Regions from separate parts of the Streptomyces sp. SudanB25_2051 genome, predicted to be linked through region 2. Evidence: riboswitches for the same ligand, from Rfam matches in the RefSeq annotation. Region 2 holds a riboswitch; each other region holds the start of a gene.
The links. A riboswitch is a leader RNA that binds a small molecule or an ion and turns the genes downstream of it on or off. The one in region 2 is predicted to bind cyclic di-AMP.
Positions count from the first base shown of each region.

Region 1 (7,744 bases), 1.6 Mb from region 2:
GTGCACCGGCTTCATGCCGTCGCGCGCGTCGGGCAGGGCGCGGGAGTAGATCACCGAGTAGGCGTACTCGAGGAAGGAGCCCTGCATCTCGTCGACGACGTCGATGTCGAGGATCCGCTCCTCGAAGTCGTCGGGCGGCGGGGTCTTCGTGCTGCGGCGGGCCATCGCTGCTGCGGCTCCTTCACCAACAAGGTTGATCTGACGCCGACCATTGTGGACCGTCCCACTGACAGCACGGACCGCGACCCGGAAGAGGGACGTCCCGGCTTCCCGGGAACTTCGCCGGGCACGTGTGCGCTTGCATAGGGTGGCAGGACTTTCCATGACGCGATCGAAGGGACGTACATGCCCATGGGTCACACGGCCACAGCCCAGGCCGGCTCCGGCGGGCTGACAGCGACCGAGCACCGGCTGGCCAACGGCCTGCGCGTGGTGCTCTCGGAGGACCACCTGACCCCGGTCGCCGCGGTGTGCCTCTGGTACGACGTCGGCTCCCGCCACGAGGTCAAGGGCCGCACCGGCCTCGCCCACCTCTTCGAGCACCTGATGTTCCAGGGCTCGAAGCAGGTCAAGGGCAACGGCCACTTCGAGCTGGTGCAGGGCGCCGGCGGCTCCCTCAACGGCACGACCAGCTTCGAGCGGACCAACTACTTCGAGACGATGCCCGCCCACCAGCTGGAGCTCGCCCTCTGGCTGGAGGCCGACCGCATGGGCTCCCTCCTCGCCGCCCTGGACGACGAGTCGATGGAGAACCAGCGGGACGTCGTGAAGAACGAGCGCCGCCAGCGCTACGACAACGTGCCCTACGGCACGGCGTTCGAGAAGCTGACCGCCATGGTCTTCCCCGACGGCCACCCCTACCACCACACGCCGATCGGCTCCATGGCGGACCTCGACGCGGCCACGCTGGAGGACGCCCGCGAGTTCTTCCGCACGTACTACGCGCCGAACAACGCCGTCCTGTCCGTCGTCGGCGACATCGACCCCGAGCAGACGCTCGCCTGGATCGAGAAGTACTTCGGCTCCATCCCCTCCCACGACGGCAAGCCCGCCCCCCGCGACGGGACGCTGCCGGAGGTCATCGGCGAGCAGCTGCGCGAGGTCGTCGTGGAGGACGTCCCCGCCCGCGCGCTGATGGCCGCCTACCGCCTGCCCGCCGACGGCACGCGCGCGTGCGACGCCGCCGACATCGCGCTCACCATCCTCGGCGGCGGCGAGTCGTCCCGCCTGCACAACCGCCTGGTGCGGCGCGACCGCACCGCCGTCGCCGCCGGCTTCGGCCTGCTGCGGCTGGCCGGCGCGCCCTCCATGGGCTGGCTGGACGTGAAGACCTCCGCCGGCGTCGAGGTGCCGGACATCGAGTCCGCCGTCGACGAGGAGCTGGCCCGGTTCGCCGCCGAGGGCCCCACGGCCGAGGAGATGGAGCGCGCCCAGGCCCAGCTGGAGCGCGAGTGGCTGGACCGCCTCGGCACCGTCGCCGGCCGCGCCGACGAACTGTGCCGCTTCGCCGTCCTGTTCGGCGACCCGCAGCTCGCCCTCACCGCCGTCGAGCGCGTCCTGGAGGTCACCGCCGACGAGGTCCGCGAGATCGCCGCCCGGCAGCTGCGCCCCGACAACCGCGCGGTCCTCGTGTACGAACCGACCAAGGCCGACGACGGCGACCAGACCGACAGCGACGAGGAAGAGGGGACGGACCAGTGAGCGACGCTGCCGTGTCTCTGACCAGCATGGAGTTCCACCCGCAGCCGAAGCCCGGCACGCCCCGCGTCTGGGCCTTCCCCGCCCCCGAGCGCGGCCGCCTCGACAACGGCCTGACGGTGCTGCGCTGCCACCGCCCGGGGCAGCAGGTCGTCGCCGTGGAGATCGTCCTCGACGCCCCGCTCGACGCCGAGCCGGACGGCCTCGACGGCGTCGCCACCATCATGGCGCGCGCCCTGTCCGAGGGCACCGACAAGCACACCGCCGAGGAGTTCGCCGCCGAGCTGGAGCGGTGCGGCGCCACGCTGGACGCGCACGCGGACCACCCCGGCGTGCGGGTCTCCCTCGAAGTGCCCGCCTCGCGGCTGCCCAAGGCCCTCGGCCTGCTCGCCGACGCCCTGCGCGCACCGGCGTTCGCCGACGACGAGATCGAGCGCCTCGTCCGCAACCGCCTCGACGAGATCCCGCACGAGACGGCCAACCCGGCGCGGCGCGCCGCCAAGCAGCTCTACGCGGAGCTGTTCCCGGCGGCCTCCCGGATGTCCCGCCCCCGCCAGGGCACCGAGGACACCGTCGCCCGGATCGACGCCGCGGCCGTACGGGCCTTCTACGAGGCCCACGTCCGCCCCGCCTCCGCGACCGCCGTCGTGGTCGGCGACCTGACCGGTGTCGACCTGGACGGACTGCTCCGCGACACGCTCGGCGCGTGGACCGGCGACGCCCCCCGCCCCGGCACCGCGTCGCCCATCACCGCCGACGACACGGGCCGCGTGGTCATCGTGGACCGGCCGGGCGCGGTGCAGACGCAGCTGCTCATCGGACGCATCGGCCCGGACCGGCACGAGCGCGTGTGGCCCGCGCAGGTCGTCGGCACCTACTGCCTCGGCGGCACGCTGACCTCCCGTCTGGACCGCGTCCTGCGCGAGGAGAAGGGCTACACGTACGGCGTGCGCGCCTTCGGCCAGGTCCTGCGCTCCATGCCGGACGGCACGGGCGCGTCGCTGCTCGCCATCAGCGGCTCCGTCGACACGCCCAACACCGGTCCCGCGCTGGACGACCTGTGGAAGGTGCTGCGCACCCTCGCGGCCGAGGGCCTCACCGACGCCGAGCGCGACGCCGCCGTGCACAACCTGGTGGGCGTGGCGCCCCTCAAGTACGAGACGGCGGCGTCCGTCGCGGACACGCTCGCCGACCAGGTCGAGCAGCACCTGCCGGACGACTTCCAGGCGCAGCTGTACCGGCGCCTGGACGCGACGGGCACGGTGGAGGCGACGGCGGCCGTCGTCAACGCCTTCCCGCCGGACCGCCTGGTCACCGTCCTCGTCGGCGACGCCGGCCAGATCAAGGCGCCCGTCGAGGCGCTGGGCCTGGGCGAAGTGACCGTCGTCACGGGCTGATTGACACGGTGTACGAAGGGGAACCCCGCCCTCCGCACGCGGAGGGCGGGGTTCCCCTTTCTCACGGACTTATGTCCGATTTGCTGGAGAGGCGGGGGATCTGTTCTGTGGCGTGCGCTACAAAAAACCGTGTCCGTTTGGTGATTGAAAGATCAGCGGCATAGCGTCTTGGTCGCTGTCCGCCCGCTGTACTCGCCGCACCCGCGGCATCGGGCAGCGATCGCCGAATCCCCGTCAGGCGCGAGCCTGGGGAGCCGGGGACCCACCACGTCCCCTGGGGTGAATCGGGCGCCTTCGCACCACGCGGAGGGGTCCGTAGGAGACCTTCCTGCTCCGAACCCGTCAGCTAACCCGGTAGGCGAGAGGGAAGGAAAGGACACGTCCACTTCATGGCGTTCACCCGTTCCACCGGGAAGCACCGTGCCCCGAGCCGTATGAGCCGCAGGAGCGCCCACGTCGCCGGCGCCGCCGCCCTGGCCACCTCCGGAGTCATCGGAACCCTCACCTCCCCGGCGTTCGCCGCCGACGCCGAGCGCGCCGCGTCGCTGGAGGACACCGGCGTCAACCAGGCCATCGCCGGCTACGAACTGGCCGACCAGGTCGAGGACCAGGCCGCCGCCCAGGAGCTGGCCGCCGAGGTCGCCGAGCGCCAGGCCATGGCCGAGATGGCCGCCGAGCGCCAGGCCGAGGCCCGCCTGGAGGCCGCCCGCGCGGCCGAGGAGCGCGCCTCCCGCGAGGCCGAGCGCAAGCGCCTCAACTCCTTCCAGCTGCCCGTGGCCGGCTCGTACGTCTCCACCGGCTACCAGTCGGGCGGCGCGCTGTGGTCCTCCGGCAGCCACTCGGGCGTCGACTTCCACGCCCCGTACGGCTCCACCGTCGTCTCCGTCGGCCGCGGCACGGTCGTCGAGGCCGGCTGGGGCGGCGCGTACGGCAACAACGTCGTGATCCGCATGCACGACGGCACGTACACGCAGTACGGCCACCTCGCCTCCGTCAGCGTCTCGGTCGGCCAGACCGTCATGCCCGGCGAGCAGATCGGCGTCTCCGGCTCGACCGGCAACTCCACGGGCCCCCACCTCCACTTCGAGGCCCGCACCACCGCCGAGTACGGCTCCGACATCGACCCGGTCTCCTACCTCCGGGCGCGCGGCGTCAACGTCTGACCCACCCCGCTTCCGCGAAGGCCCCGGCTTCCAGAGCCGGGGCCTTCGCGCGTCCGCGTGTTCTCCGGCTCCCCGCGTCGGCCAAGAATCGACCATGAATTCCCGCCCGGTATCTCAAAATCTGCCGCGTTGCCATAGAGTCACCGAACAACGTCGAACTGATGGGTGTCGCGCGGAAAAACCGCGTGGAAATCGGCGGGCGGAGCGATTCGGAGGTCGGTCATGCGCGTTCCGGCGCACTCGGTGTGCACGGCGATCCGGGCGGATATCGTCTCCGGGGTGCTGGCGCGCGGCAGCCGCCTCACCGAGGAGCAGCTCGCCCGCCGCTACGGGGTCTCGCGCGTCCCGGTCCGCGAGGCGCTGCGCACCCTGGAGTCCGAGGGCTTCGTCGTCTCCCGCCGCCATGTCGGCGCGTGCGTCGCCGAGCCGACCGAGCAGGACGCCGCCGACCTGCTGGAGATGCGCGTGCTGCTGGAGCCGCTGGGCGCCGCCCGCGCGGCGCAGCGGCGCACCGAGGCCCATCTGAAGGTGCTGCGCGGCCTGGTCCGCCTCGGCCAGGAGCGGGCCCGCCGCGGCCGGAGCGAGGACCTGCGCTCACTGGGCGACTGGTTCCACGAGACGCTCGCCCAGGCGTCGGGGAGCCCCGGCCTGACCGCGCTGCTCGGCCAGCTCCGCCACAAGATCGCCTGGATGTACGCGGTCGAGGAGCCGGCCCGCCCGGCGGACGTGTGGGCCGAGCACGGCGCCATCGTCGACGCCGTGGCGCGGGGCGACGCCGAGCGCGCCAGGACGCTCACGGCCCACCACGTGGAACGGTGGCGCGGCGCGCACCGGCTGCGCCGCGCGGAGCGTGTGAGGGGTACGCAACATCCCGTACACAGCGCGGGAGCGCGGAATTAACACGCGGGCCGTATACAAGGGGCAGCGGAATAGTCGGTGCCTTTTCCCGCTGCCCGTAAAGCCGGGTAAGGCCGGCGTTCGGGAAGGCGGCTCCCCGGAAGGCGGGCTGCCCGGATAATGCGCCGACCGGTATCTCCCTGAAGGCGTGCCAGTCGGAAAGGGCCTCCGCCTGGAATGGGGCGCCGGCGGGAATAGCCCGCCGACGGTAAGGCGCGTCCGAAAATCCCCGTGTCCGCAAAGCCTGGTGTCCGCAAAGCCCGGTGCAGCGAAAGCCCGAAGCCCGAAGCCCGAAGCCCGCGAACGCGGGCGCGTAAGCAAAGAGCCGCACCCCCGTGGTCCGGGCGGTGCGGCTCCTCGGTGCCGGCGGCGGCCGTCAGACGGTCTCGGGGAGCTCCTCGAGACCCTCGGCGACCAGCTTCGCCAGGCGGTCCAGCGCCACGTCCGCGCCCTCGGCGTCCGAGGCGAGAACGATCTCCTCGCCGCCCTGCGCGCCCAGGCCGAGCACCGCGAGCATCGACGCGGCGTTGACCGGGTTGCCACCGGACTTGGCGATCGTCACCGGGACGCCGGAGGCCGTGGCGGCACGGACGAAGATGGAGGCGGGGCGGGCGTGCAGGCCCTCGGCCCAACCGACGTTGACGCGGCGCTCAGCCATGGTGTTGCCCTTCAAGTGCTAGCGGTTGTCTAGACCAGTGTCTCATGTCCGGCGCGGTGCCGGAACGGCGCCGTACCCTTGCCCCATGCTGAACCCGTCCGACCAGTCGGCGCACTCGGCGCACGCGTACCCCGACCACTGGGAAGCCGATGTGGTGCTCCGCGACGGCGGCACCGCGCGGATCAGGCCGATCACCACGGACGACGCCGAGCGCCTGGTCAGCTTCTACGAGCAGGTCTCGGACGAGTCGAAGTACTACAGGTTCTTCGCCCCGTATCCCCGGCTCTCCGCCAAGGACGTGCGTCATTTCACCCACCACGACTACGTGGACCGGGTCGGTCTGGCCGCGACGATCGGCGACGAGTTCATCGCGACGGTCCGCTACGACCGCATCGACGCCCTGGGCCGCCCCGCCACCGCCCCCGCCGACGAGGCCGAGGTCGCCTTCCTCGTGCAGGACGCCCACCAGGGGCGCGGCGTCGCCTCCGCCCTCCTGGAGCACATCGCCGCCGTCGCCCGCGAGCGGGGCATCCGGCGGTTCGCCGCGGAGGTGCTGCCCGCCAACACCAAGATGATCAAGGTGTTCACGGACGCCGGCTACACCCAGAGGCGCAGCTTCGAGGACGGCGCCGTACGCCTCCACCTGGACCTGGAGCCCACCGACCGCTCCCTGGCCGTGCAGCGCGCCCGCGAGCAGCGCGCCGAGGCCCGGTCGGTGCAGCGGCTCCTCGCGCCCGGCTCCGTCGCGGTCGTCGGCGCGGGCCGCGCGCCCGGCGGCGTCGGCCGCACCGTCCTGCGCAACCTCGCCGATTCCGGGTTCACCGGCCCCCTCCACGCCGTCAACCGCGCCCTCCCGGACGAGGCGGCCACCCTCGACGGCGTCCCCGCCCACCGCTCCCTGGGCGACGTCGGCGGCGACCCCGTCGACCTGGCCGTCATCGCCGTACGCGCCGAGCACGTCCCGGACGCCGTCGCCGACTGCGGCGCGCACGGCGTGCGCGGCGTCGTCGTCCTGTCCGCCGGGTACGCCGAGAGCGGCCCCGCGGGGCGGGAGCGCCAGCGCGCCCTGGTGCGGCAGGCCCGCTCGTACGGGATGCGGGTCATCGGCCCCAACGCCTTCGGCGTGATCAACACCGCGGACGGCATCCGGCTCAACGCCTCCCTCGCCCCGCAGCTGCCCGCCACCGGCCGCATCGGCCTGTTCACCCAGTCCGGCGCCATCGGGATCGCCCTGCTGTCCGGGCTGCACCAGCGCGGCGCCGGGGTGTCGTCGTTCGTCTCGGCCGGCAACCGCGCCGACGTCTCCGGCAACGACCTCCTCCAGTACTGGTACGAGGACACCGACACGGACGTGGTCCTGCTGTACCTGGAGTCCATCGGCAATCCCCGCAAGTTCGCCCGGCTCGCCCGGCGCACCGCCGCGGTCAAGCCGGTCGTCGTCGTCAAGGGCGCCCGGCACAGCGGCAGCGCGCCGCCCGGCCACGCCGTGCCCACCACCCGCATCCCGCACACGACGGTGTCCGCGCTGCTCCGCCAGGCCGGGGTCATCCGCGTCGACACGGTCACCGAACTGGTCGACGTGGGCCTGCTCCTCGCCGGCCAGCCCCTGCCGAAGGGGCCGCGCGTGGCGATCCTCGGCAACTCCGAGTCGCTGGGCCTGCTCTCGTACGACGCCTGCCTGACCGAGGGGCTGCGGCCGCTGCCGCCGCGCGACCTGACCACCGCCGCGACCCCCGAGGACTTCCGCGCCGCGCTCGCCGAGGCTTTGCGGGACGACGCCTGCGACGCGGTCGTGGTCACCGCCATCCCGTGGGTCGGCCCGCAGGGCACGGCGGAGCTGACCGGCGAGGGCGAGGTGCTGGCGGCCGCGCTGCGCGAGGCGTGCGCCACCTCCCCGGCCAAGCCCGTCGTGGTCGTCCACGTCGAGCTGG
Region 1 covers NZ_OZ186787.1:5,063,309-5,071,052, forward strand. Annotated here, with positions in the region: gene ACSUPT_RS22710 (DNA gyrase/topoisomerase IV subunit A) at 1-165, opposite strand, end outside; gene ACSUPT_RS22715 (M16 family metallopeptidase) at 352-1,701, shown strand; gene ACSUPT_RS22720 (M16 family metallopeptidase) at 1,728-3,095, shown strand; cyclic di-AMP (ydaO/yuaA leader) riboswitch at 3,307-3,471, shown strand; gene ACSUPT_RS22725 (M23 family metallopeptidase) at 3,485-4,258, shown strand; gene ACSUPT_RS22730 (GntR family transcriptional regulator) at 4,481-5,158, shown strand; gene ACSUPT_RS22735 (HPr family phosphocarrier protein) at 5,532-5,813, opposite strand; gene ACSUPT_RS22740 (bifunctional acetate--CoA ligase family protein/GNAT family N-acetyltransferase) at 5,899-7,744, shown strand, end outside.
Region 1: another riboswitch for cyclic di-AMP. It lies ahead of ACSUPT_RS22725 (M23 family metallopeptidase); the one in region 2 lies ahead of ACSUPT_RS15505 (M23 family metallopeptidase).

Region 2 (7,744 bases):
GCAGGAGGCCGCCCAGCGGTACTACATCCAGGCGCTGCGCCTCGCGCGCGCGGCGGCGGACGTGCCGCTCGGCGGGTACGTGCTGGCGTCGATGTCGCTCCAGGCCACCTACCGGGGCTTCGCCGACGAGGGCGTGGACCTGGCGCAGGCCGCCGTGGAGCGCAACCGGGGACTGGCCACGGCGCGCACGATGTCGTTCTTCCGCCTCGTGGAGGCCCGCGCCCACGCCAAGGCCGGGGACGCGGCGGCGGCCGGGGCCGCGCTGAAGGCCGCCGAGGGGTGGCTGGAGCGCTCCCGCGACGGCGACGCCGACCCGTCGTGGCTGGGCTTCTACTCGTACGACCGGTTCGCCGCCGACGCCGCCGAGTGCTACCGCGACCTGAAGGCGCCGCGCCAGGTCCGCCGGTTCACCGAGCAGGCGCTCTCCCGCCCGACGGAGGAGTACGTGCGCTCGCACGGGCTGCGGCTCGTCGTCAGCGCCGTCGCCGAGCTGGAGTCGGGCAACCTCGACGCGGCGTGCGCGGCCGGCACGCGCGCGGTGGAGGTGGCCGGGCGGATCTCGTCGGCGCGTACGACCGAGTACGTACGGGACCTGCTGCACCGCCTGGAGCCGTACGGGGACGAGCCGCGCGTCGCCGAGCTGCGCGAGCGCGCCCGCCCGCTGCTGACCGCCCCGGTGTGACGGCTCCGGCCCCGCACGTCCCGGCCCGGCCGGGGACACGCCGCCGAAGGGCGTGCCACCTGGCGTGATCCATCTCCCACCGCCGTACGCGCCTGGTTTAACGGCGTTGTCAGCGGGCCAGTGCACTATCGGGGTGGGAGGTGGCACAGGTGTCCGGGTTCGGCGGCGGCATGTTCGACTGCGACGTCCTGGTGGTCGGCGGCGGGATCATCGGACTGTCGACGGCGTACGCGCTGTCGCGGGCCGCGCCCGGCACCCGCGTGACCGTCCTGGAGAAGGAGCCCGGCCCCGCCCGCCACCAGACGGGGCGCAACAGCGGCGTCATCCACAGCGGCATCTACTACCGCCCCGGCTCCCTGAAGGCCCGGTTCGCGGTGCGGGGCGCCGCCGAGATGGTGAAGTTCTGCGCCGAGTACGGGCTGCCGCACGAGGTGACCGGCAAGCTGATCGTCGCCACCGACCGCGCCGAGCTCCCCCGCCTGCACGCCCTCGTCCAGCGCGGCCGCGAGAACGGCATCCCCGTGCGCGAGCTGGGCCCGGCGCAGATCAGCGCGTACGAGCCGCACGTCGGCGGCATCGCGGCCATCCATGTGGGCACGACCGGGATCTGCGACTACGGCGCGGTCGCGGCGCGGCTCGCGGAGGCGTCCGGCGCCGAGGTGCGCTACGGGGCGCGGGTCACCTCCGTGGACCGGCGCCCCTGGGGCGTGGCGGTGCGCACGGCGGACGGCGCGGTGGTGCGCGCGCGGGCGCTGGTGAACTGCGCCGGGCTGCACTGCGACGCGGTGGCGCGGCTCGCGGGCGACGAGCCGGGCATGCGGATCGTGCCGTTCCGGGGTGAGTACTACGAGCTGGCCAGGCCCGGGCTGGTGCGGGGGCTGGTGTATCCGGTGCCGGACCCGGCGTTCCCGTTCCTGGGCGTGCATCTGACGCGGGGCGTCGACGGGGGCGTCCACGTCGGACCGAACGCGGTGCCCGCGCTGGCCAGGGAGGGGTACGGCCGGCTCACGGTACGGCCCGGCGAGCTGGCCGGGACGCTGGCGTGGCCCGGCGCGTGGGCGATCGCGCGCCGGCACTGGCGGTACGGGGCGGGCGAGCTGCGCCGGTCGCTGTCGAAGGCGGCGTTCACGGAGGCGGTGCGGCGACTGCTGCCGGAGGTGCGGGCCGAGGACCTGCGGCCGGCCCCGGCGGGGGTGCGGGCGCAGGCGGTGCTGCGGGACGGGACGCTGGTGGACGACTTCCTGATCCGCGAGGCGCCGCGCACGGTGCACGTGCTGAACGCCCCGTCCCCGGCGGCGACGGCCTCCCTGCCGATCGGGCGCGAGGTGGCGCGGAGGGCGCTGGCGCACCTGAGCGGGTAGGGGCGGCGCGGGCCGCCGGTGGGCCGGGAGCGCGGGCCCGTCGAGGGGCCGGGAGCGCGCGCCGGTTGGGAACACGGCCCGGAGCGCGGCCCCCGGTTGTCTGCGGGCGCGGCCCCCGTGCCTGCGGGCCCGGAGCGCACCCGCCCACGGGCCGGGAGCGCGGGCCCGGGGGGAACGCGGGCCGGGTTCGTAGAATCGAAAGCACTGTGTCCGAGAAGACCGCGTCGAGCACGCCCCCCACGCCCCCCGCCCCCCAGCCGGCCGCGCCCGCGTCCGCCGCGTCCGGGCCCGCCCCCGAGCCGGCCGCGCCCGCGTCCGCCGCGCACGGGTCCGCCCCCGGGTCCGGCGCGCCCGGCACCGGCGCGTCCGGGTCCGCCGCCCGGTCGTCCGCGTCCGGGACCGTACCGGCCTCGCGGCGCGGGAGCCGGATGTTCCCCGACGGGACCGGGCCCTCGCCCGACCCGGCCGGGTCGCACTTCGAGCGCCGCATCCGCAGCTTCCAGCCGCGCCGCAGCCGGGTCACCACCGGCCAGGGCGAGGCCCTGCGCCGCCTGTGGCCGGTCTGGGGCCTGGACATCGACGGGCGGCGCGTCCTCGACCTGGACGAGATGTTCGGCGGGCTGCCCGTCGTCCTGGAGATCGGCTTCGGCATGGGCGAGGCGACCGCGGCCATGGCCGCCGCCGACCCTTCGACCGGCATCCTCGCCGTGGACGTCCACACGCCCGGCCAGGGCAACCTGCTGGGCCTCGCCGAGCGCAACGGCCTGACCAACGTGCGCGTGGCCAACGGCGACGCGATCATCCTGCTCCGCGAGATGCTGCCGCCCGCCGCGCTCGCCGGCGCCCGCGTCTACTTCCCGGACCCGTGGCCGAAGCAGCGGCACCACAAGCGGCGGCTGATCCAGCCCGAGTTCCTCAGCCTCCTCGCGACGCGGCTGAAGCCGGGCGCCGTCCTGCACTGCGCCACGGACTGGGAGCCGTACGCCGAGCAGATGCTGGAGGTGCTGACCGCGCACCCGGACTTCGTGAACACGGTGCCGGACGGCGGGTTCGCGCCACGGCCCGGCTTCCGGCCGCTCACCCGGTTCGAGCAGCAGGGCCTGCGGAAGGGGCACGTCGTCCGCGACCTGCTCTTCGCCCGCGCGTAACAGCCTCGCCGTAACCCTCCGCAACGCCCTCGCGCGGTGTCAGTCCGGCCGTCTAGGGTCGATGGGGTGTCAGATTCGCACGCACCCCGCCTCGATCCACGGACCCCCGCACCGGGCTCGCCCGCCCGCCACGCCCGTCCGGCGGGCCAGGCGCGTCCGGCGGACCGCCCCCGGGCGGCGGACCACGCCCCGCTGCCGGGTCAGGCCGGGCGGCCCCGGCCCGCCGACGCCGAGCGGCCGGCCGGGCATGCCCAGCCGGCCATCCCGGCCTACGATCCGCGGCCGTCGTTCGACGCCGTGCCGGAGCGGGCCCGCTGGCGGTACAAGCCGAGGGGCCGGTTCTGGCGGAGCCGGGTGGTGCGGCTGTCGGCCGTCTGCCTGGTCCTCGCGCTGTGCGCCCTGGTGATCCTGGCGCTGGTGCGGGAGCAGACGGGCACGACCGGCTTCCTGGTGGGGCTCGGCCTCGCGCTGCTGCCGGTGCCGCTGCTGATGGCGGCGTTCCGCTGGCTCGACCGGGTGGAGCCCGGCCCGTGGAAGAACCTGCTGTTCGCCTTCTCCTGGGGGGCGTTCGCGGCGGCGCTCGTCGCGATCCTGGCCAACACCCTCGCGACCCGCTGGATAGCCACGGCGACGGCGGACCCGACGTCGGCGGACACGCTCGGCGCGACCGTCGTCGCCCCCGTGGTGGAGGAGAGCGCCAAGGCGGCGGCGATCCTGCTGATCTTCCTGTTCCGGAGGCGGGACTTCACGGGCCTGGTGGACGGGGTGGTCGTCGCCGGGTTCACAGCGACGGGCTTCGCGTTCACCGAGAACATCCTGTACCTGGGCAGCGCGTTCGGCGAGGACCAGGAGATCGGCACATCGGGCCTGGAGTCGGTGACGGCGGCGACGTTCTTCGTACGCGTGGTGATGTCGCCGTTCGCGCATCCCCTGTTCACGGTGCTGACGGGCATCGGCTTCGGCATCGCCGCGATGACGGCCCGCCGCCGCAGGGTGGTGCGGACACTGCTGCCGCTGCTGGGCCTGGTCCTCGCGATGGGTGTGCACGCGCTGTGGAACGGCTCGACGACGTTCGGGCCGTGGGGGTTCATCCTCGTGTACGGGGCGTTCATGCTGCCGGCGCTGGGCCTGCTGACGTGGCTGGCGATATGGACGCGGCAGCGGGAGCTGCGGACGATATCCGGTGAGCTTCCGGCGTACGCGGCGGCCGGCTGGCTCTCCGCCGACGAGCCGCTCGCCCTGTCGTCCATGCGGGCGCGGAGCCTCGCCCGGTCGTACGCGGCGCGGGCGTTCGGCCCGGCGGCGGCGCGGACGGTGGGCGAGTACGAGGCGTTCGCCACGTCCCTGGCCTTCCTGCGGTACCGGGCGCGCAAGGGCGTGACGGACCGGGACTTCACGGCGCGGGAGCAGGAGCTGCTGCACCACCTGTGGCAGCGCAAGGCGGTGGCGGCCCCGTCCCTGACGTTCGCCGCGCGGGCCACCGGCCGCGTCTGGACCCCGCCGCCCCACCGGGACTACGCGGGCTACAACCCGTACCGGTACTGACCGCCGTACGGGCCGCGCGACGGCCACGGGCCCGGCGTGCGGGCCCGCAACGCGGACCGGCAGCCCTGGCGTGGGGGGTGTGCGCCAGGGCTGCCGGGGTACAGGGGGTGGAGCGCGACGGGCTCGCACCGGCGCCGCGGTGAGGCGGCGTACGGGGTGGGCCGGCCGTCGGGTCGGGCCCGTGCCGCACGAGGGGACCGTGCGGCACCGGCTCCGATGGCGGCCAGGACCGACGGCCGGGTGAGAAGGCCCGGCCGGTGAACCGGGTCAGACGGTGAGGCCCTTGCCCCGCATCCAGGCCAGCGGGTCGATGCCGCCGCCGGACGGGGTGTGGACCTCCATGTGGAGGTGCGGGCCCGTGACGTTGCCGGTCGCGCCGACGCGGCCGATCGTCTCGCCCGTGCCGACCGTCTGGCCGGCGCTGACGGTCATGGAGGAGAGGTGGCAGTACCAGACCTCGGTGCCGTCCGGGAGTTCGAGCACGATGCGGTACCCGTACGCGCCGGACCAGCCCGCCGACTTGATGGTGCCGCCGTGGACGGCGTTGGCCGGGGTGCCCGTGGGGGCGGCCAGGTCCAGGCCGGTGTGGTAGCCGGAGGACCACATGGAGCCGGCCTGGCCGTACGTCGAGGTGATCGTGTACGAGGAGGTCGGCAGGGCGTAGCTCGCGGCGAGCTTGGCCAGGCGCTCGGCCTCGGCCTTCGCCGCGGCTTCGGCCTCCGCGCGCTTGCGCTCCGCCTCGGCGGCCTTCGCGGCGGCCTCGGCGGTGGCCTGCTGGGCGGCGGCCTCCTGCGCGGCCTTCTCGGCCGCCGCCTTCTCCGCGGCCTCCTGCGCCGCGGCCTCGGCGGACGCCTGCTGCTGCTCGACCTGCTGGAGGATGCGCGCCCGCAGCGCCTCGCCCGCGTCGGCCTCGGCGCCCTGGGCGTCGGTCGCGGCCTGGTCGGAGGAGAGGGTCAGCGTGGCGAGGTTGGCGGGGGCGGCGGCGGGCGCCTCCTCGGCCGTGTCCTGCGCGTCGTCGCCGATGAGCGTGCCCACGCCGGGAAGTGAGGAGGCGTCGGGGAGGTTCACGTCGGGGAGGGATATGGCGACGCGCGGCTTGTCGTGCGCGGTGGCCATGCCGCCCGCTCCGACGGCGGCGATGACGCCGACCCCGAGGACGGTGGAGCTGCGGGCGAGGCCGCCGCGCTGCTTGACGACACGGTGCCGGCCCCGGACGGGGCGGACGGTGTCCTCGGTGGGGTTCCACTCGACGGTGGCCGCGGGGGCGGCGGCGTCCGGGATTCCCGAAGCCGTGGGGTGGCCGATCGGGTCGTACGAGCCGAAGGGGGCTTCGGGGGCAGGCCTGTTGGACGCCACGGAGGCGTACTCCTTTCCTTCCTTCACCGCCTACCGGGTTAGCTGACGGGTTCGGAGCAGGAAGGTCTCCTACGGGCCGGTGAGGGCCCGATTCACCCCAAGTGTGTGGTTCCCCGGTTCCCTTGCGGGATTCGGCGCATGCGCACGGTGCCGCCTCTTGCGACGACTGGGACGACCGCGCTGCGTTATCGAACGTTAATAGAAGCGGGGCCCGTATTCCAAGCCGTTCCCTTGGATGCCCCGCCCACGTACCGGCGGCGCAAGACCCCATAAAGGGACAAGCCAGAGCGAACTGACCCCGAATCAGGCCGCTGCGGGACCGGAACGCCTTAATCGAGTTTCTGACTGCCTGTCAACTGCCCTAGCGGAACGCGCCCCGGCGTTCACGGAGCGTGGGGACCGGTCGTCGGGGGCCCAGAGGGGCCCGGACACGCCGAAGGCCGGATCTCGAGAGATCCGGCCTTCGGTTTCAGTAGCGGGGACAGGATTTGAACCTGCGACCTCTGGGTTATGAGCCCAGCGAGCTACCGAGCTGCTCCACCCCGCGTCGGTGAACACCACCTTACGCCATCCCGGAGGGGGTCGTTTACCAATTACCGGCCCAGGCTCCGAAAACCTGGTCGAATCGGCCGGCTGAGCGTCCGGCCGAGCGCCCTGGGCGTGCGCGACGGCCCCGAGACCGCGGGCCCGGAGACGCGGGCGCCACCTCCCCAGCGTGCGCGCGACGGCCTCGAGGCCGCGGCCCCGCCGGGCCGGGCGGAGGCGGTCCGCCCGTACGGCTCCGTCCGGCCGGGCCGAGGGCGGTCCTCCGACCCGGGTACGTGCCGTCCCCGTGGGGCGCGAGTGGCGCGGCGGGCCCCTTGTCGCGGAGTACCGTGGAAGAGGGTGAACGTCCGGTTCGCCGCAGCGACCGGACCCCGCGCAGACAGGCGAACACCACCATGGCCGACTTCGACACCCCTTCCGCCCCCGGCCGCCTCCCGGACGCCGTCCACGAGGCGGTGCGGCCGGGCACGGCGCTGCTCCGGCTGGAGACCACGGGCTCCCGCGAGGGAGTGCTGGACGGGGCGTGGTGGCCGCGCTCCCGTGACATCGGGGAGGAGCTGCCCGCGCTGGTACGCGCGCTGAGCGAGCACCTGGGCCCGGTGACCCGCGTCGGCCTGGACGCCGCCGCGTGGGACGAGCTCCCGGTGCGGCTGATCGTGGACGACCGGGTGGTCCACATCGCCTCGTTCCCGGTCGGCGACGACACGGTACTGATCACCCGCGGCGACCGGGACCACTTCTCGCTGCTCGTGGTGCCCCCGCACGCGACGCCCGAGGCCGCGCGGGCCGCGATGGCGCGGGCCGTGCAGCCCGGCAACACCGCGCAGGCCGGGCAGATCCTCATCGACACGGGCACCGGGAGCAGCGCGCAGGTCTGAGCCGCCGGACGCCCGCTGGCCGCGTGCCAGGGCGCCGGGCCCTCGCGTGCGCGGCGCCGGGCAGCGCGTGCCGGCGCGCCGGGCCCTACCGGGCGGCGCGCCCGCGGCCGCGCCGCCGGGACAGGAAGGCGCCGAAGAAGATCAGGTCGGCGACCAGCAGGACGGCGCCGATGACCAGCAGGTACATCAGCCCCTCGACCGCGACGCCGATGAGGCCGAGCACGATGG
Region 2 covers NZ_OZ186787.1:3,464,574-3,472,317, reverse strand. Annotated here, with positions in the region: gene ACSUPT_RS15525 (MFS transporter) at 1-682, shown strand, start outside; gene lhgO (L-2-hydroxyglutarate oxidase) at 853-2,043, shown strand; gene trmB (tRNA (guanosine(46)-N7)-methyltransferase TrmB) at 2,250-3,191, shown strand; gene ACSUPT_RS15510 (PrsW family intramembrane metalloprotease) at 3,453-4,736, shown strand; gene ACSUPT_RS15505 (M23 family metallopeptidase) at 5,004-6,092, opposite strand; cyclic di-AMP (ydaO/yuaA leader) riboswitch at 6,105-6,239, opposite strand; tRNA gene ACSUPT_RS15500 (tRNA-Met) at 6,566-6,639, opposite strand; gene ACSUPT_RS15495 (DUF5994 family protein) at 7,034-7,516, shown strand; gene ACSUPT_RS15490 (hypothetical protein) at 7,602-7,744, opposite strand, start outside.

Region 3 (7,744 bases), 2.5 Mb from region 2:
CAGCACCCCCGGCCGCACCCGGCGCCCGTCCACGGTCGGCAGCCCGCCCACGTCGCGGAAATTGCGGACGCCGGTCAGCTCCGGTTCGGCGGTCGACGGGAAGGGCGGCAGCTGCGTCACGGGGGCTCCTCCGTGTCCGGTGTCGGCGACGTCCGCCGACAGGTTGGCGGTCCGACGATACGACATCGCTTCCCCGGTCGGCGTGGCCCGACGCCCGCCCCCACTCCGTCGCCCCGCCCCTTCTCGGGGCCCCCGCGCCGCCCCTTCCCTGGGCCCCCGTGTCACCCCTTCCCTGGGCCCCCGCGCCATCCCTCCTCCCGGCGTCCGTGTCACCCCTTCTCCCACCCCGGCGACACCGCCCCTTCTCCGACCCCGGCGACGCCGCTCCTTCTCCCGGCTCCCGTGCGCCCCTCCGCACCGCCCGGCGCAGGGCCCCCGGGGGCGCCCCTCCGGCGGCCCGCTGCCGTGCCCCGGCCCGCCCGCGCCTCGCGCCCCATCAGGACCCACGATGCGATTACCTCCCACTTGACGAGGAGTTGGGCCGCTGATCACTTAAAGATGCTTCTGTCGCTTCTGTCCGTATTGCTCTGCTACGTCATAACGCGCCCTGGAAACAAGGGAGATGGCCGCCGCCGCGTGAGCAGCGTCATAAAGGTGACGGACCGTGGCCGACGGCGCCGCGCAAAAGCCCTGCGCCGCACGGGAATTCATGATCCGTAATCCACGGAGGGTGACCGCAATTCCCCGGTGAATTCCGCGGAGTGAATGCGCCCGCGCAACCATCCGCTTGTTCCCGTCGTCCTCACTCGTTTACCGTCCCGTTCCAGCCGGGCGGATCGCCGAATCCTGCCGCCGCCCCGGAAATTCGCACCCATCCAACGTGTGGCAGGAGCGGGGGAACCAGGTAGTCCGCCGTGCGGGAATTCCCGTACGGCTCGGGGTGAAGTCGCGCTCGACGCGCGGCCGGACAGCTCCAGTCCGAACCCGACAGCTCACCTCGCAGGCGCCGGAGAGGAATTCGCCATGCCCGCCAAGGGTAAGCACCGCCGTACCAAGTCCCATGCCCTCACCCGCGGTTTCGTCGCCGCCGGTACGGGTGGCGCCGCCATCGCCCTCCCGCTCCTCGGTGCGACCGGCGCGCACGCCGCCGCCCCCGCCGCGGCCCCGGCCGCCGCCCCCGCGCAGACGGCGGCCGTCGCGACCGTCGCCGAGGCGGGCAAGGCCGCCCCGCGCGTCTACACCGTCGTCGCCGGCGACTACCTGGCCAAGATCGCCCACAACAAGAACGTCAAGGGCGGCTGGAAGAAGCTGTACGCCGACAACCGCGAGGTCATCGGCAGCGACCCGGGCCTCATCCACCCGGGCATGAAGCTCACCCTCGGCGCCAAGAACACCGCCAAGAGCCCCGCGAAGGCCGACGACACGCGAGGCGAGCGCGCCTCCCGTTCCGCCGCCAAGACCGAGGCCCCCGCCGAGGCGAAGCCGGCCGCCGAGACCCCGGCCCCCGTGCGCGAGCAGGCCCCCGCCCAGAGCGGCTCCGGCTTCACCGCCCCGGTCTCCGCCAGTGTCACCACGCCGTACCGGGCCTCCGGCTCCATGTGGTCGTCCGGCTACCACACCGGTGTCGACTTCGCCGCCGCCTCCGGCACCAGCATCAAGGCCGTCGGCCCGGGCACCGTCGTCTCCGCCGGCTGGAGCGGCGCGTACGGCAACGAGGTCGTCATCAAGCACGCCGACGGCAACTACTCGCAGTACGCCCACCTCTCCTCCCTCTCCGTCTCCGCCGGCCAGTCGGTCGGCGGCGGCCAGCAGATCGGCCTGTCCGGCTCCACCGGCAACTCCTCCGGTCCGCACCTGCACTTCGAGATCCGCACCGCCCCCGGCTACGGCTCGGACATCGACCCGCTGGCCTACCTCCGCGGCCACGGCGTCAGCATCTGACGCATAACGCACCAAAACGCCACGGCCCGGCCCCCGAAAGGGTGCCGGGCCGTCGCGCGGTGGCGGAGATCACGCCCCGTCAACCCCTCCTTACGGTCGCGTAGGTCACATCTCGGGGTGAATGATGTGCGGCCGTGGCAGACGATTCGACGATGGGGGAGAACGACGTGATCGGGTCGTACACGGCGATCGGCGACAGCTTCACCGAGGGCGTCGGCGACCCGGGCCCGGACGGCCGCTTCGTCGGCTGGGCCGACCGGCTCGCCGTCCTGCTGGCCGACCGGCTTCCGGAGGAGCACGAGTTCCGGTACGCCAACCTCGCCGTACGCGGCAGGCTCCTGGACCAGATCGTGGCCGAGCAGGTGCCCCGCGCCAAGGAACTCGCCCCGGACCTGGTGACGTTCTGCGCCGGCGGCAACGACATCATCCGACCCGGCAGCGACCCCGACGACGTGGCCGAGCGCTTCGAACGCGCGGTCGCCGACCTGAGGTCCGTCATCGGCACCGTCGTGGTGACCACCGGCTTCGACACCCGCGGCGTGCCGGTCCTGCGCCATCTGCGGGGCAAGGTCGCCACGTACAACGGCCATGTGCGCGCCATCGCCGACCGGTACGGCTGCCCGGTACTCGACCTGTGGTCGCTGCGCTCCGTGCAGGACCGCCGCGCCTGGGACCAGGACCGGCTCCACCTGTCGCCCGAGGGCCACACCCGGGTCGCGCTGCGCGCCGCCCAGGTCCTCGGCCTGGAGGTCCCGGCCGACCCCGACCAGCCGTGGCCGCCGCTCCCGCCGCGCGGCACGCTGGAGGTCCGGCGCGACGACATCCAATGGGCCCGCGAGTACCTCGTGCCGTGGATCGGCCGCCGGCTGCGGGGCGAGAGCTCCGGCGACCGCATCTCCGCCAAGCGCCCCGACCTGCTGCCCCTGTAGCGGCGGGGCGGCGGCCGCGCGGGTCCCCGGAGCGCAGGGCGCGGGACGGGGACCCGGGCCCGGCGGGAACGGAGCGCGGAGCGCGGGCGTTGTCGTACCGTCCGCTCATAATGGAGGGGACCCGAGCCCCTGGAGGTGCCGTGACCGGCGACGACCCCCTCGTACGGCTGCGCGCCCGCCTCCGCGCCCTGCGCCCCGCCGCCTTCGGCGCCGACCCCGCCGGCGAGCGGCTGGCCCGCATCCGGCGCTCGCCGCACTTCGCCGACGGCGCGTTCCGCAACCCCGGCGCCACCCGCCACCGCCCCTCCGGCTCGGCGGTGGAGTTCACGAAGACGTACTTCCGCAAGGAGGAGCGCGTCCGGCGCGCCCCCGCCCGGACCATACCGCTGCACCCGGCCACGGCCGCCGACCTGGCCCGGCCCCCGGCCTCCGGGCTGCGCCTGACCTGGACCGGCCACTCCAGCGTGCTCGCCGAGATCGACGGCGCGCGCGTCCTGTTCGACCCCGTGTGGGGCGACCGCTGCTCGCCCTTCGCCTTCGCCGGCCCCAAGCGGCTGCACCCCGTCCCGCTGCCCCTGGCCGCGCTCGGCCCGGTCGACGTCGTCGTGATCTCCCACGACCACTACGACCACCTCGACCTGCCCACCGTCCGGGCCCTCGCCGGCACGGACACCCTCTTCGCCGTCCCGCTGGGCGTCGGCGCCCACCTGGAGCACTGGGGCGTGGCCCCCGCCCGGATCCGCGAGCTGGACTGGAACGAGTCCACCGAGGTGCGCGGCATCCGCCTCACGGCCACCCCGGCCCGCCACTTCTGCGGCCGCGGCCTGCGCAACCGGCAGCACACCCTCTGGGCGTCCTGGGCCGTCGCCGGCCCCGAGCACCGGATCTACCACAGCGGCGACACGGGCTACTTCCCCGGCTTCCGCGACATCGGCGCCCAGCACGGCCCGTTCGACGCGACGATGATCCAGATCGGCGCGTACTCGGAGTTCTGGCCCGACATCCACATGACACCGGCCGAGGGCATGCGCGCCCACCTCGACCTCCAGGGCGGGCGCCCCTCCGGTGTGATGCTGCCGATCCACTGGGCCACGTTCAACCTGGCGCCCCACCCGTGGGCCGAGCCGGGGGAGTGGTCGAAGGACGCGGCGGAGGAGGCCGGGCAGTCCGTCGCCCTGCCGCGGCCCGGCGAGCCCTTCGAGCCCGCGGTGGCCGTGCCCGCCGAGCCGTGGTGGCGCGCGGTGTCGACGCCCCTCGACCACCCGTGGCGCGACTCCGCCGAGCCGCCGCTCCCGTCCTCCGAGGAGACCGCCCACCCGACGCGGGGCTGGCCCACGAGCGGTGAGGACCGGGGGCCGTACCCCTCCACCGGCACACGGCCCCGTACGCGTCCCCGGTGACGAGGCCGCCCGGCGCGCCGCCGCCGGGCCCGTGACGAGGCCGCCCCGGTCCCGTGCGCGCCGCTGACCAGGACGTACGGACCCGCGTCCCGGGGCGCCCCCGTCCCGCGGCCGCTCCTGCTCCGAACCGGTGAGAAGGGCCGGGACGGGCGCGCGGGTGCGGTCGGATCGCCGCGAGCGGTGGTTGTCTGCTCCCTCCGACCCCGCACGCGCAAGGAGCGCCGCCGTGCCGCCAGAGCCCGCAGACATCGCGTACACCATCCCCGGAATGGACGTCCGGGACAGCCAGGACATCATCGAGCTGCTGCAGATGCGCCTGCACTCGCTCAACGACCTCCACCTGACCCTCAAGCACGTCCACTGGAACGTCGTCGGCCCCCACTTCATCGCCGTCCACGAGATGATCGACCCGCAGGTCGACCAGGTGCGTGCCATGACCGACGACCTCGCCGAGCGGATCTCTACGCTCGGCGGCGAACCGGTCGGCACCCCCGGCGCGCTGGTGGAGCGGCGCACCTGGGACGACTACTCGATCGGACGTGCCGAGGCCATCGAGCACCTGGGGGCGCTTGACCTCGTGTACACCTCCGTGATCAGGGAACACCGGGAGGCCATGCGCGCCACCGAGTCCTCGGACCCGGTCACCCAGGACATGCTCATCGAGCAGCTGCGCGGCCTGGAGCTCTTCCAGTGGTTCGTGCGCGCGCACCTGGAGTCCAGCGGCGGGCGGCTCAGCACCCGCGGGGCCACCACGGAGACCGGCGCCGCCGGCCAGGCGGCCGAGCAGGCGCGCCACCAGCCGTGACGCCCGCGCGGGCGGACGCCCGGCGTGCGCCCGCCCGCGCCACCCCGCGACCGGGGCGGCCAGCAGGCGGGCGCCCGGCCACGCGCGGCGCCCGGCCCCGCGCGGTGCCCGGCTCCGCGGGCCGGACGCCGCCGGGGCCGCCGCGCCCGGCTCCGTGACGAGGCGCGGCCACACCCGCCGCCCGAGCGGTCGGGGAGCCGCAGGGCCCCGGCGTCCCCGTGTGCGACGCCGTTTCCCAGGGCCGGCTCCGCCAGACGCGTGGGATCGACATGCCGCACCGCCGCCCTCCTGCCCGTCCGTGCCCGCCGCGCCGCCGGCGCCCGCCGGGAGGTCCGGCTCAGGGCACCGGCTCCGCGGTGACGACGAGGTTGGCCTGGTAGCCGCCGTCCTCGGGGACGAAGGGAGGGGCGCAGGTGACGAGGGTGAGGACCGGCGGGCCGTCCCTGCGGAACGCCCAGTCGGGGAGGGAGCCCTTCGGGACGGTGGAACGCGCGGTGACGCGGTAGCGGACCGGCGGGCCACCGGCGCGCCGCACCTCCACCAGGTCTCCCGCCGCGACATGGCGGAGCGCGGCGAACTCGCCGGGTGCCCCGGTGTCGTCGTCGACGTGCCCCGCCAGGACCGAGGAGCCCCGCGGAGCGCCGGGCGCCGGTCCGAAGCGGTACCAGCCCGCGACGGCCGGGTCGGCCGGGACGGCCATGTCGCCCGCCCCGGTGACGCCGACCGGCCGGACCGGGGCGTCGAGGCCCACCCTCGGCACCAGCACCCGCTGGGGAGGCCGCGCGTCACGCGTCGGCGGCGCGGGCGCCCGCGGGGTGGGGAGGGCGCCGGGCACCGCGGCGTGCGCGGTGCCCGCGCGGCCGAAGTCGGGCGGTGCGGAGCCGTGCCGGGACGGAGCGCCCGCCGGGGCGAGGACCACCGCCAGGGCGGCGGCCGTCACCACGGCGAGGCCGCCGATCCGCCGCGCGGTGTCACCCACGCCGGGTCGCGGTACGGCGGACCGCCAAGGCGCCCGCCACGGCGGCCGTACCGGCCACGAAGGCAGCGGCCGGCCACTGCGCGGCGGAGCCGGACGCGACGGGCGCGCCGCCCGCGTGGACGGCGTCGGGCGCGGACTCCCGGCCGCCGAGCGTATGCGTCGCCAGCCCGAGGTTCTTGTCGGCGGCGCTGCCCCAGGCGTAGACGACCGTGCTGGTGCCCTCCTCCAGGTTCAGGTCGGCGGGGCCGATGGCCACGGTGCCGGTCCCCGCGAGGACCACGTCGGCGGACACGGCGCCCGCGTCGGTCGTCGTGGTGGCCTGCTGCGGGTTCTCCAGCGCCGTGAACACCGGCTTGCCGTCGGCCCGCACGTCCACGGACGGGGCGGCCGCGACATGGCGAACGGTCAGGCCCGCCTTGCCCGCGTCGAGCCTGGTCTCGTCCTCGACGAAGGCGGTGAGCTGCGGTTTGCCGTCGGCGGAGAGGTGGGCGGCGATCGTGGCGCTCGCTCCGGCGGGCACCTCGATCTTCTTCTGGACGGCCGGGGTGCCGTCGTCCGGGCCCTGGTCGCCGGGGTAGACCTGGATGTCGTACGTGCCGGCGTCGAGGGGCCGCGGCTCGCTCACCGTTCCGGGCGTGAAGTCGTCGAGCAGCCTGGCGCCGTCGGCGTAGACGTCCACGGTCAGTCCGGGGACGCCGTGGAAGACGGACACCGCCGCCTTGCCCTCACCGGCGGCGGAGTCCGCCGAGACGCCGGGAGCGGCCGCGGCGGGGACGGCGAGCGCGAGGGTGAGGGCTCCGGCCGACGCGCCGAGGACCAGCGGAGTACGGGAGTTCATGGGGATCATCCCTTCGGGGGGAGCGCCGATGGCGCGGTCTCATGGGTGTTTCGTGGACGGGTCGCGCGGCGGATGCGCGCGGTCGCGGCCGCTCGGCGCGGGTCAGGCGGTGTTCCCCGGGGTGCGCCCCCGCTCGATCCCCTCCCGCAGCCGGAGCAGACCGCGGCGGGTGTGGCTCTTGACGGTGCCCAGGGGCATGCCGGTGCGCTCGGCGATCTGGGTCTGCGTCAGGTCCTCGTAGAAGGCCAGGCACAGCACCTCGCGCTGGGCGCGCGGCAGCCGGGACATGGCGTCCACCAGGAGGACCCGGTCCAGGACTTCGTCGGCCGCGCCCTCGTGGTGGCGCCGCGCCCCGGTGTCGCGGGTGACGCTGTCGACGAGGGTGAGGCGGCGCGTCCTGGCGGCCAGAGCGTCGACGATCTTGCGGCGGGTGATGCCGACGAGCCAGCCGCCGAGGGGCCCGCGCTCCGGGCGGTATCCGTCCCGTCCGCGCCAGGCGCCGAGGAACACCTGCTGGGTGACGTCCTCGGCCTCGTGGGCGTCGCCGAGCGAGCGGGTGGCCATGGTGCGGACGAGTGAGCCCCAGCGCCGGTAGACGTCCGCGAACGCGTGTGCGTCGGCGGCGAGCAGACCGCGGGCGAGCTCGTCCTCGTACGGGCTCTCCGGAGCGGCCGGCGTGGGGAATCGGGTGTCAAGCGTGCTGGTGGACATGGCCTTGTGCCTCCTGCCGTCTGCGCGGTGCGGGCGCGGAAGGCCGCCCGTGGAGCGGGTCCGGACGGCGTGTGCGCCGCTGTCGCCGGCTCGTGCGTCCAGTCTTCCGAGGCGAAACGACGCGGACAACGTGCGTCGTTT
Region 3 covers NZ_OZ186787.1:5,932,277-5,940,020, forward strand. Annotated here, with positions in the region: gene ACSUPT_RS26115 (tyrosine-protein phosphatase) at 1-120, opposite strand, end outside; cyclic di-AMP (ydaO/yuaA leader) riboswitch at 859-1,021, shown strand; gene ACSUPT_RS26120 (M23 family metallopeptidase) at 1,024-1,941, shown strand; gene ACSUPT_RS26125 (SGNH/GDSL hydrolase family protein) at 2,094-2,870, shown strand; gene ACSUPT_RS26130 (MBL fold metallo-hydrolase) at 3,011-4,270, shown strand; gene ACSUPT_RS26135 (Dps family protein) at 4,539-5,075, shown strand; gene ACSUPT_RS26140 (class F sortase) at 5,413-6,054, opposite strand; gene ACSUPT_RS26145 (DUF4397 domain-containing protein) at 6,047-6,892, opposite strand; gene ACSUPT_RS26150 (sigma-70 family RNA polymerase sigma factor) at 6,995-7,603, opposite strand.
Region 3: another riboswitch for cyclic di-AMP. It lies ahead of ACSUPT_RS26120 (M23 family metallopeptidase); the one in region 2 lies ahead of ACSUPT_RS15505 (M23 family metallopeptidase).

Region 4 (7,744 bases), 920 kb from region 2:
GGCCAGGCCGACCAGCGTGCGGGCCTCGCGGACCGGGACGGTCTCCTCGGCCAGGGCGATCGCCGCGCGCACGTCGGCGCGGATCGCGGCCACCTCGTCCTCGGTCGGCGGGTCGTGGCGCACATGGCGCTCCGTCAGCCGTACGCAGCCGATGTCCACCGAGCGGGCCGCCTCGACGTGACCGGTGCCGACGACGAACTCCGTCGAGCCGCCGCCGATGTCCACCACCAGGTACTCGTCGCTGCCCCGCAGCTCCTTCGTCGCGCCCGTGAAGGAGAACTCGGCCTCCTGGTCGCCGGTGATGACCTCCGGCTCCACGCCCAGGATGTCCATCACCCCCCGCACGAAGTCCTCGCGGTTCTCGGCGTCGCGGGACGCGGACGTCGCCACGAACCGGACCCGCTCCGCGCCCAGCTCCTTGATGGCGGCGGCGTACTCGCGGCACGCGGCGAACGTGCGCTCCAGCGCCTCCGGGGCGAGCCGCCCCGTGCGGTCCACGCCCTGGCCCAGGCGGACGATCGTCATCCGCCGGTCCAGGTCCACGAGGGTCCCCGCCTCGGGGTCGATGTCCGCCACGAGCAGGCGGATGGAGTTCGTACCGCAGTCGATGGCCGCGACCCTGGTCACTCGCCCGCCTCCCCCGCGTGGTCCGCGCCGCGCTCCACGCTCACGCACGGGCCCTTCGCCCACCACTCCGGCAGCATCGCCAGCGCCTCGTCGCCCAGCGGGTTCACACCCGGCCCGGCGACCAGCGAATGGGCGACCAGCACGTGCAGGCACTTCACGCGGTCCGGCATGCCGCCCGCGCTCGGGAACCCGGTCAGCACCTCGATCGCGTCGCGGCGGGCGATGTAGTCCTCGTGCGCGGCCCGGTAGGCGGCGGCCAGCTCCGGGTCGGCGGCCAGGCGCTCGGTCATCTCCTTCATGACGCCGTTCGCCTCCAGCGTGCCGATCGCGGAGTTCGCGCGGGGGCACGTCAGGTAGTACGTCGTCGGGAAGGGCGTGCCGTCGGGGAGCCGCGGCGCGGTCTCCACCACGTCGGGCTCACCGCACGGGCAGCGGTGCGCGATGGCCCGCAGGCCGCGCGGCGGGCGGCCGAGCTGTTCCTGGAAGGCCGCGACATCGGCCTCGGTCGGCTCGGTGCGTTCGGTCTGCGGAGGGGGCGTTTCCATGCCTGCCTTGATCCTGCTCGGTCCCGCTCGGGGCGGTTGGGGGGGGTCGGTGGGTGGTTCGGGACGGGGGCGTGCGGCTACCGGGCGCGCTGGTCGGCGCGGTCCACGCCGTCCCAGACGCCTGAGTACCAGGGCCGGCCGGTGCCGCCCTCGTCGGTGCGCTGCTCCCGCTCCGCGTCCGGGTCGTTCATGATGTACGCCGTCTCGCCCGGCATCACGTAGTGGAGGTGCCGGCGGGCGAGCTGCTTGATGTAGGCGTCGTCCTGGAGGCGGGCCTTCTCGTCGCGGAGCCGTTCGACGCGGGCCGCGGCCTCCTCGGCGAGCCGCTCCTGCTCGGCGATCTCGCCGCGCTGGGACACGTACTGCCGCATCGGGTACGCGAGGGCGACGACCATCGTGCACACGACGAGGGCCAGGAACGCGGCCCGGCCGGTGAGCCGGGAGCGGCGCGCCTGGCGGCGGGTCTGGGAGCGGTAGACGCGGGCGGCGGTCTGCTCGCCCAGCAGCCGCAGCCTCGTCGCGGTCGAGAACCGGTCCCGGTCCTGGCCCATCGGCTCGCCCCTCCTCACGTACGACGTCCCCGGACACGGTACGGGACCGTGGCCGGGGACGTACGCAACCGGGGGCGACGAGGCGTCGGCCCCCGGCGCGTCAGCCGTGCCCGCGCGTCAGCCGCGCGCGGTGCGCGTCAGCGGTGCGCGCGTCAGTCGTTCGCCGGGCGGAAGCGCGGGAACGCGCTGCGGCCGGCGTAGACGGCGGCGTCGTCGAGGATCTCCTCGATGCGCAGCAGCTGGTTGTACTTGGCGACGCGCTCGGAGCGGGCCGGGGCGCCGGTTTTGATCTGGCCGCAGTTGGTGGCGACGGCCAGGTCGGCGATGGTGACGTCCTCGGTCTCGCCGGAGCGGTGGGACATCATGCACTTGAAGCCGTTGCGCTGGGCGAGCTCGACGGCGTCCAGGGTCTCCGTGAGGGAGCCGATCTGGTTGACCTTGACGAGCAGGGCGTTCGCGGCGCCCTCCTCGATGCCGCGGGCGAGGCGCTCCGGGTTGGTGACGAAGAGGTCGTCGCCGACGAGCTGGACCTTCGAGCCGAGCTTCTCGGTGATGGTCTTCCAGCCGTCCCAGTCGTCCTCGAACAGCGGGTCCTCGATGGAGACCAGCGGGTACGAGGCGACGAGCTCCTCGTAGTACTCGGTCATCTCGGCGGCCGTGCGGGACTTGCCCTCGAACTCGTAGGCGCCGTCCTTGTAGAACTCGGACGCGGCGACGTCCAGGGCGAGCGCGATGTCGCGGCCCGGGGTGTAGCCGGCCTGCTTGATCGCCTCCAGGATGAGGTCGAGCGCGGCGCGGTTGGAGTCCAGGTTCGGGGCGAAGCCGCCCTCGTCGCCGAGGCCGGTGGACAGGCCCTTCTCCTTCAGCACCTTCTTGAGGGTGTGGTAGACCTCGGTGCCCCAGCGCAGGGCCTCGGAGAAGGACTCGGCGCCGATCGGCGCGATCATGAACTCCTGGATGTCCACGTTGGAGTCGGCGTGCGAGCCGCCGTTCAGGATGTTCATCATCGGCACCGGCAGCAGGTGCGCGTTCGGGCCGCCGAGGTAGCGGAACAGCGGCAGGTCGGACGCCTCGGAGGCGGCGTGCGCGACGGCGAGGGAGACGCCGAGGATGGCGTTGGCGCCGAGCGAGGACTTGTCCGGGGTGGCGTCCAGGTCGAACATCGCCTGGTCGATCAGCCGCTGCTCGGTGGCGTCGTAGCCGACGAGCTCCGGGCCGATCTGCTCGATGACGGCGAGCACGGCCTTCTCGACACCCTTGCCGAGGTAGCGGTCCTTGTCACCGTCGCGGAGCTCGAGGGCCTCGAACGCTCCGGTGGAGGCACCGGACGGGACGGCAGCACGGCCGGTGCTGCCGTCGTCGAGGCCGACCTCGACCTCGACCGTGGGGTTGCCTCGGGAGTCCAGGATTTCCCGGGCTACGACGACGTCGATGGACGGCACGAGCATCTCCTTCTGGGATGTGACGCGTGGAGTGCAGGGTCTTCACCCTTGCGGCAAGAGCCTAACCGGCTGGGGGGCCGCTGCCCGCTACCGCCCGCCCGCTGGGACGAAAAACCGTACAAGGCGACCCATACCGGGATGAATGGCCATCATCTCTACCGGACGGTAACCGAACTGAGCACCCGTCCACTCATCCGCCATGGGGTTGTTTGCCCCTGTTTGGGAGGGGCGCTGCGACCCCTCGGGAGCCCGCCCGCGCCGGGCCGCAGGACCTCGGCGGCGGTACCGGGAAGGCCGATGCCCCGGACCGCCGCGCACGGGGGGATGCGCGGCGGGCCGGGGCGGCTCGGGGGACGGCCCGCGCGGGCGGCCCGGCCCCGGAGGGCGGGCGGCCCCGGGGGGCGGGCCGGGGGCGGGCCGGCTCAGGGGCGCCGGCCCGGTGGGCGGGTCAGCTCAGGTGGAGCTGCTGGCCCGGGTAGATGAGGTCGGCGTCGGCGACGATGTCCTTGTTCAGGTCGAACAGCTTCTTCCAGCCGCCCTTGACGTCCTTCGCGGCGGCGATGGTGCTGAGCGTGTCGCCGGCCTTGACCTTGTACTCGCCGTCGCCCTTCTCGACCTTCTCGCCGGTCGGGGTGGTGACGGTCTTCGACTCGGCCTTCGGCGCGGCGGCCTTCGGCTGCGCCGTCTCGGCCTTCGGCGCGGTGCGCTGCTCGCTGCGCGTGGTGGGCTGCTCGGCGGTGCGCTCGGGGGCGCCGCCGTACGGGGTGCTGGACAGGCCGACGCCGCAGGACGGCCAGGCGCCCTTGCCCTGGCCCGCGAGGACCTTCTCGGCGATGGCTATCTGCTGGGACTTGCTGGCCTTGTCGGCGGTGGGGGCGTACTGCGTGCCGCCGTACGCGGCCCAGGTGGAGGCCGAGAACTGCAGGCCGCCGTAGTAGCCGTTGCCGGTGTTGATGGACCAGTTGCCGCCGGACTCGCACTGCGCGACGCGGTCCCACTCGGCGGCGGTCGCGGCACTGGCGGACGTGGCGCCCATCAGCGGGGCGGCGACGGCCACACCGGTGATGCCGGCGAACGCGGCGAGACGGACGGCCTTGGACGGGCGACGGTGCTTTCCCTTGCCGGAATTCAGCATGGCGAATCTCCTCACCGACGCCTGCGAGGTGAGCTGTCGGGTTCGGGCCTGGTGAGTGCCCGGCCGCGCGCTGGTGGCGCGCGGCTTCACCCCTAGCCGGTCCGGCCGTCTCTCGACGGCAGGGCCCGGCGCTTACCTTGGGTCCCCCGCTCCTGCCTACGGCGCGTGATGCGTCGACTGTTCCCGTCGTCCGGCGGCAGGATTCGGCGTTACCGGTCGGACGGGGCCCGCGGTGGCGAGCGGTATCGACGGTAAGCACAGACCCATGCGGAGATCAAAGACGGACATCCCGGTCAATCCGCCCCTACGCGCCTGCCCCATAAGGGCGTTTGCGCAGGTAGGGGCGGAAACGGACGGACCGGGCGGCGCAGGGGCGCGAGTTGAGGCAAAGAGACTCTTGTCTCACTTCGAAGAAACGGACATTCCTGCCCGTAACTACCCCTCGTTCGCGCCCAGGTCGAGGCTCTGGCCAGGGAGGATGAGGTCGGGGTCGGTACCCACGGTCTCGCGGTTCGCGTCGTAGAGCGCCGTCCAGCCGCCGGGCAGCTCGTGGCTGTCCGCGATGGTCCAGAGGTTGTCGCCGGGCTGGACGGTGTACGTACCGTCCGGGGCGAGCCCGTCGCCCGTACGTGCCGTTCCGTCACCGCGCGAGGCGTGCCTGCCGGATTCGCGGCTCTCGGCCGGATTGCCCGTTCCGGTGGTCTCGTCGGTTCCGCCCGGAAGCGTCGGGACGGCCCCGGCTTCCTCCTTGGCGGGTTCGCCGCGGTGCTTGCCGGTGCCGGTCGCGGGGGTGCCCGTGCCGTCCTCGGCCGCGGAGGCGTCGCCGGGGGCGGTGGGGTCGGTGGAGGGGGCCGCGGGCGCGGTCGGGGAGGCCGTCGCGTCCGGGGTGGCGGGCGCGGTGGGCTCGCCGGGCAGGCCCGCCGCGCCGGAGCCCGTTGAGCCCTCGGTGCCGGCCGGGGCGTCGTCCGGCGTGGTGGGCTGCTCGTCCGGGGCCGGCTTGGCGGCTTCGCCGCCGGTGCCGGTGTCCGCGGTGGCGTCGGGCGTGGCGTCGGGGGCGGTCTCCGCCGGGGCGGATTCCTCGCCGGCGCCGCCGAGGTTCGCGATGGGCGCGCAGGTCTCCCAGGCGGCGGAGCCCTGGGCGGCGTAGACCTTCTCCGCGACGGCTATCTGCTCGGAGCGGCTGGCGAGGTCGGCGCGCGGCGCGTACGCCGTGCCTCCGTACGCCTGCCAGGTCTCCTGCGACAGCTGGAGGCCGCCGTAGTAGCCGTTGCCGAGGTCGGCACTCCACATGCCACCGGTCTCGCATTCGGCGACGCGGTCCCAGGTGGCGGCGTCGGCGGCGGACGCGGTGCCCGCGCCGAGCAGCGGCAGGGCGATCGCTGATCCGGTCACCCCCGCGGCGACGACGAGGGCGGGAGCTTGACGGGGTCGACGGTGTCGTCCGTTCCCGGAGCGCATGCGTTGGACCTTTCGCGTGACTGCTGAGGTGACGGTGAACGTAGCGGCATTCGAACGCCAGTCACAAGTCGGTGCAGCGGAGATTACGCGAACATCACAGACTTGACGTAGCGTCAGCTTTTTCCGGTGTAAAGGCCACCGGAAGGGTGCGCAGCCCGCGCATGATGAGCCCGCCGCGCCACCGCAGTTCGTCCGGTTCGACGGCGAGGCGCAGGTCGGGCAGGCGGGTCAGGAGGGTGGCCAGCGCGGTCTGCCCCTCCAGCCGCGCGAGGGGCGCGCCGAGGCAGTAGTGGATGCCGTGCCCGTACCCGAGGTGCTGGTTGTCGCGCCGGGCGAGGTCCAGGGTGTCCGGGTCGTCGAACCGCTCCGGGTCCCGGTCCGCCGCCGCGAGGACGACGAGGACGGGGTCGCCCGCCTCGATCCGCTGCCCTCCGACGCTGAGCGGCTCGGTCGCGAAACGCCAGGTCGCCAGCTCGACCGGCCCGTCGTAGCGCAGGAGTTCCTCCACCCCGGTGGCCAGCAGGTCCGTCTCGCCCGCGGCCAGCGACGCCTGGAGCCGGGCCCGCTCGGCGGGGTTGCGCAGAAGCGCGTACGTGCCGTTGCCGATGAGGTTCACGGTCGTCTCGAAGCCCGCGAAGAGCAGGATGAACGCCATCGCGGCGGCCTCGTTCTCGGTGAGGTGCTCGCCGTGGTCGGAGGCGCGGATCAGCCCGGAGATCAGGTCGTCGCCGAGGTCCCCGCGCTTGCGGTGGATCAGGTCCACCAGATACGCCCGCATCCGCTTCACGGCCCGGGCGACACCGCCGCGCGGGCCGCCGCCGTGCCGGATCATCTGACCCGCCCAGTCCCGGAAGTCGTCCTGGTCCTCGGCGGGCACCCCGAGCATGTCGCAAATCGCGTAAATGGGGAGAGGAAAGGCGAATTCATGGATCAGGTCGGCCTCGCCTTTTGTAGCGAAACCGTCGATCAAACGGTCCGTCAGCTCCTGCACGCGCGGCGCGAACTCCGCGACCCGGCGGGGGGTGAACGCCTTCGACACCAGCCGCCGCAGCCGGGTGTGGTCCGGCGGGTCGATGTTCAGCAGGTGCGTCATCAACTCCGCCTTGCGCTCCCCCGGAATGCCCGTCTTGCCCTTGGCGTGGGCGGGCTCGTCGTGGTGCGCGGGGTTCTTGCTGAGCCGCTGGTCCGCGAGCGCCTGCTTCGCGTCGGCGTACCGGGTGACCAGCCACGCCTCGACCCCGCTGGGCAGCCGGGTGCGGTGCACCGGCGCGTGCTCCCGCAGCCAGGCGTACGCCGGGTACGGGTCGGTGGCGAACTCCCAGGTGAAGAGCTCGGGGGGCGTGGCGGGGTCGTTCACGGCGTTCACCCCTCGACGGTATCCGCCCCGCCGCCGACCGCCTCCACGGCACCCGGATGCCCGGCGTGGGCGGCCCAGCGCATCCAGAACGCGGCCTCCTTCTCCCTGCCCTCCTCTTCCAGGAGGCGGGCCAGCAGGAAACCGGCCTGCGGATTGGCCACCGTGAACGCCTGCGTGTACAGGTACGCCTCCGAGTCGTCCGCGGCGGCCGCCCTGGCCAGCCACGTCGTCGCCTGGATCTGCAGGAGCCTGCCCAGCCGGGTCATGGCGCGTGCGTCGCCCGCCTCGGCGGCCTTCTCCAGGTACCGGATCGCCTCCCGCGTATCGCCCCGGTCGGCCAGGGCGCCGCCAAGGTCGGCGGCGGCGGCCGTGTGGCCCGCGTCGGCGGCCTTGCGAAGCCACTCCTCGTCGTCGGTGAGGCGGGCCAGGCGGTACATGGCCTCGGAGTCGCCTGCTTTGGCGTGGTGTCGGAAATACCTGGTGGCCAGTGTGGTGACGCGCGGCTCACCCTGGGCAAGGGCCAGATCCCATGTCTCGTACGGGACCGGGGGCAGCTCCTCGGTGGCCATCGCCTCAGCGACCAGGTAGCCGTAGCCGGCCAGCTCGCCCGTGCCAGGTGTCTCGACCAG
Region 4 covers NZ_OZ186787.1:2,539,805-2,547,548, forward strand. Annotated here, with positions in the region: gene ACSUPT_RS11205 (Ppx/GppA phosphatase family protein) at 1-627, opposite strand, end outside; gene ACSUPT_RS11210 (DUF501 domain-containing protein) at 624-1,172, opposite strand; gene ACSUPT_RS11215 (FtsB family cell division protein) at 1,250-1,723, opposite strand; gene eno (phosphopyruvate hydratase) at 1,876-3,165, opposite strand; gene ACSUPT_RS11225 (transglycosylase family protein) at 3,614-4,300, opposite strand; cyclic di-AMP (ydaO/yuaA leader) riboswitch at 4,304-4,474, opposite strand; gene ACSUPT_RS11230 (transglycosylase family protein) at 4,736-5,758, opposite strand; gene ACSUPT_RS11235 (cytochrome P450 family protein) at 5,853-7,124, opposite strand; gene ACSUPT_RS11240 (tetratricopeptide repeat protein) at 7,121-7,744, opposite strand, start outside.
Region 4: another riboswitch for cyclic di-AMP. It lies ahead of ACSUPT_RS11225 (transglycosylase family protein); the one in region 2 lies ahead of ACSUPT_RS15505 (M23 family metallopeptidase).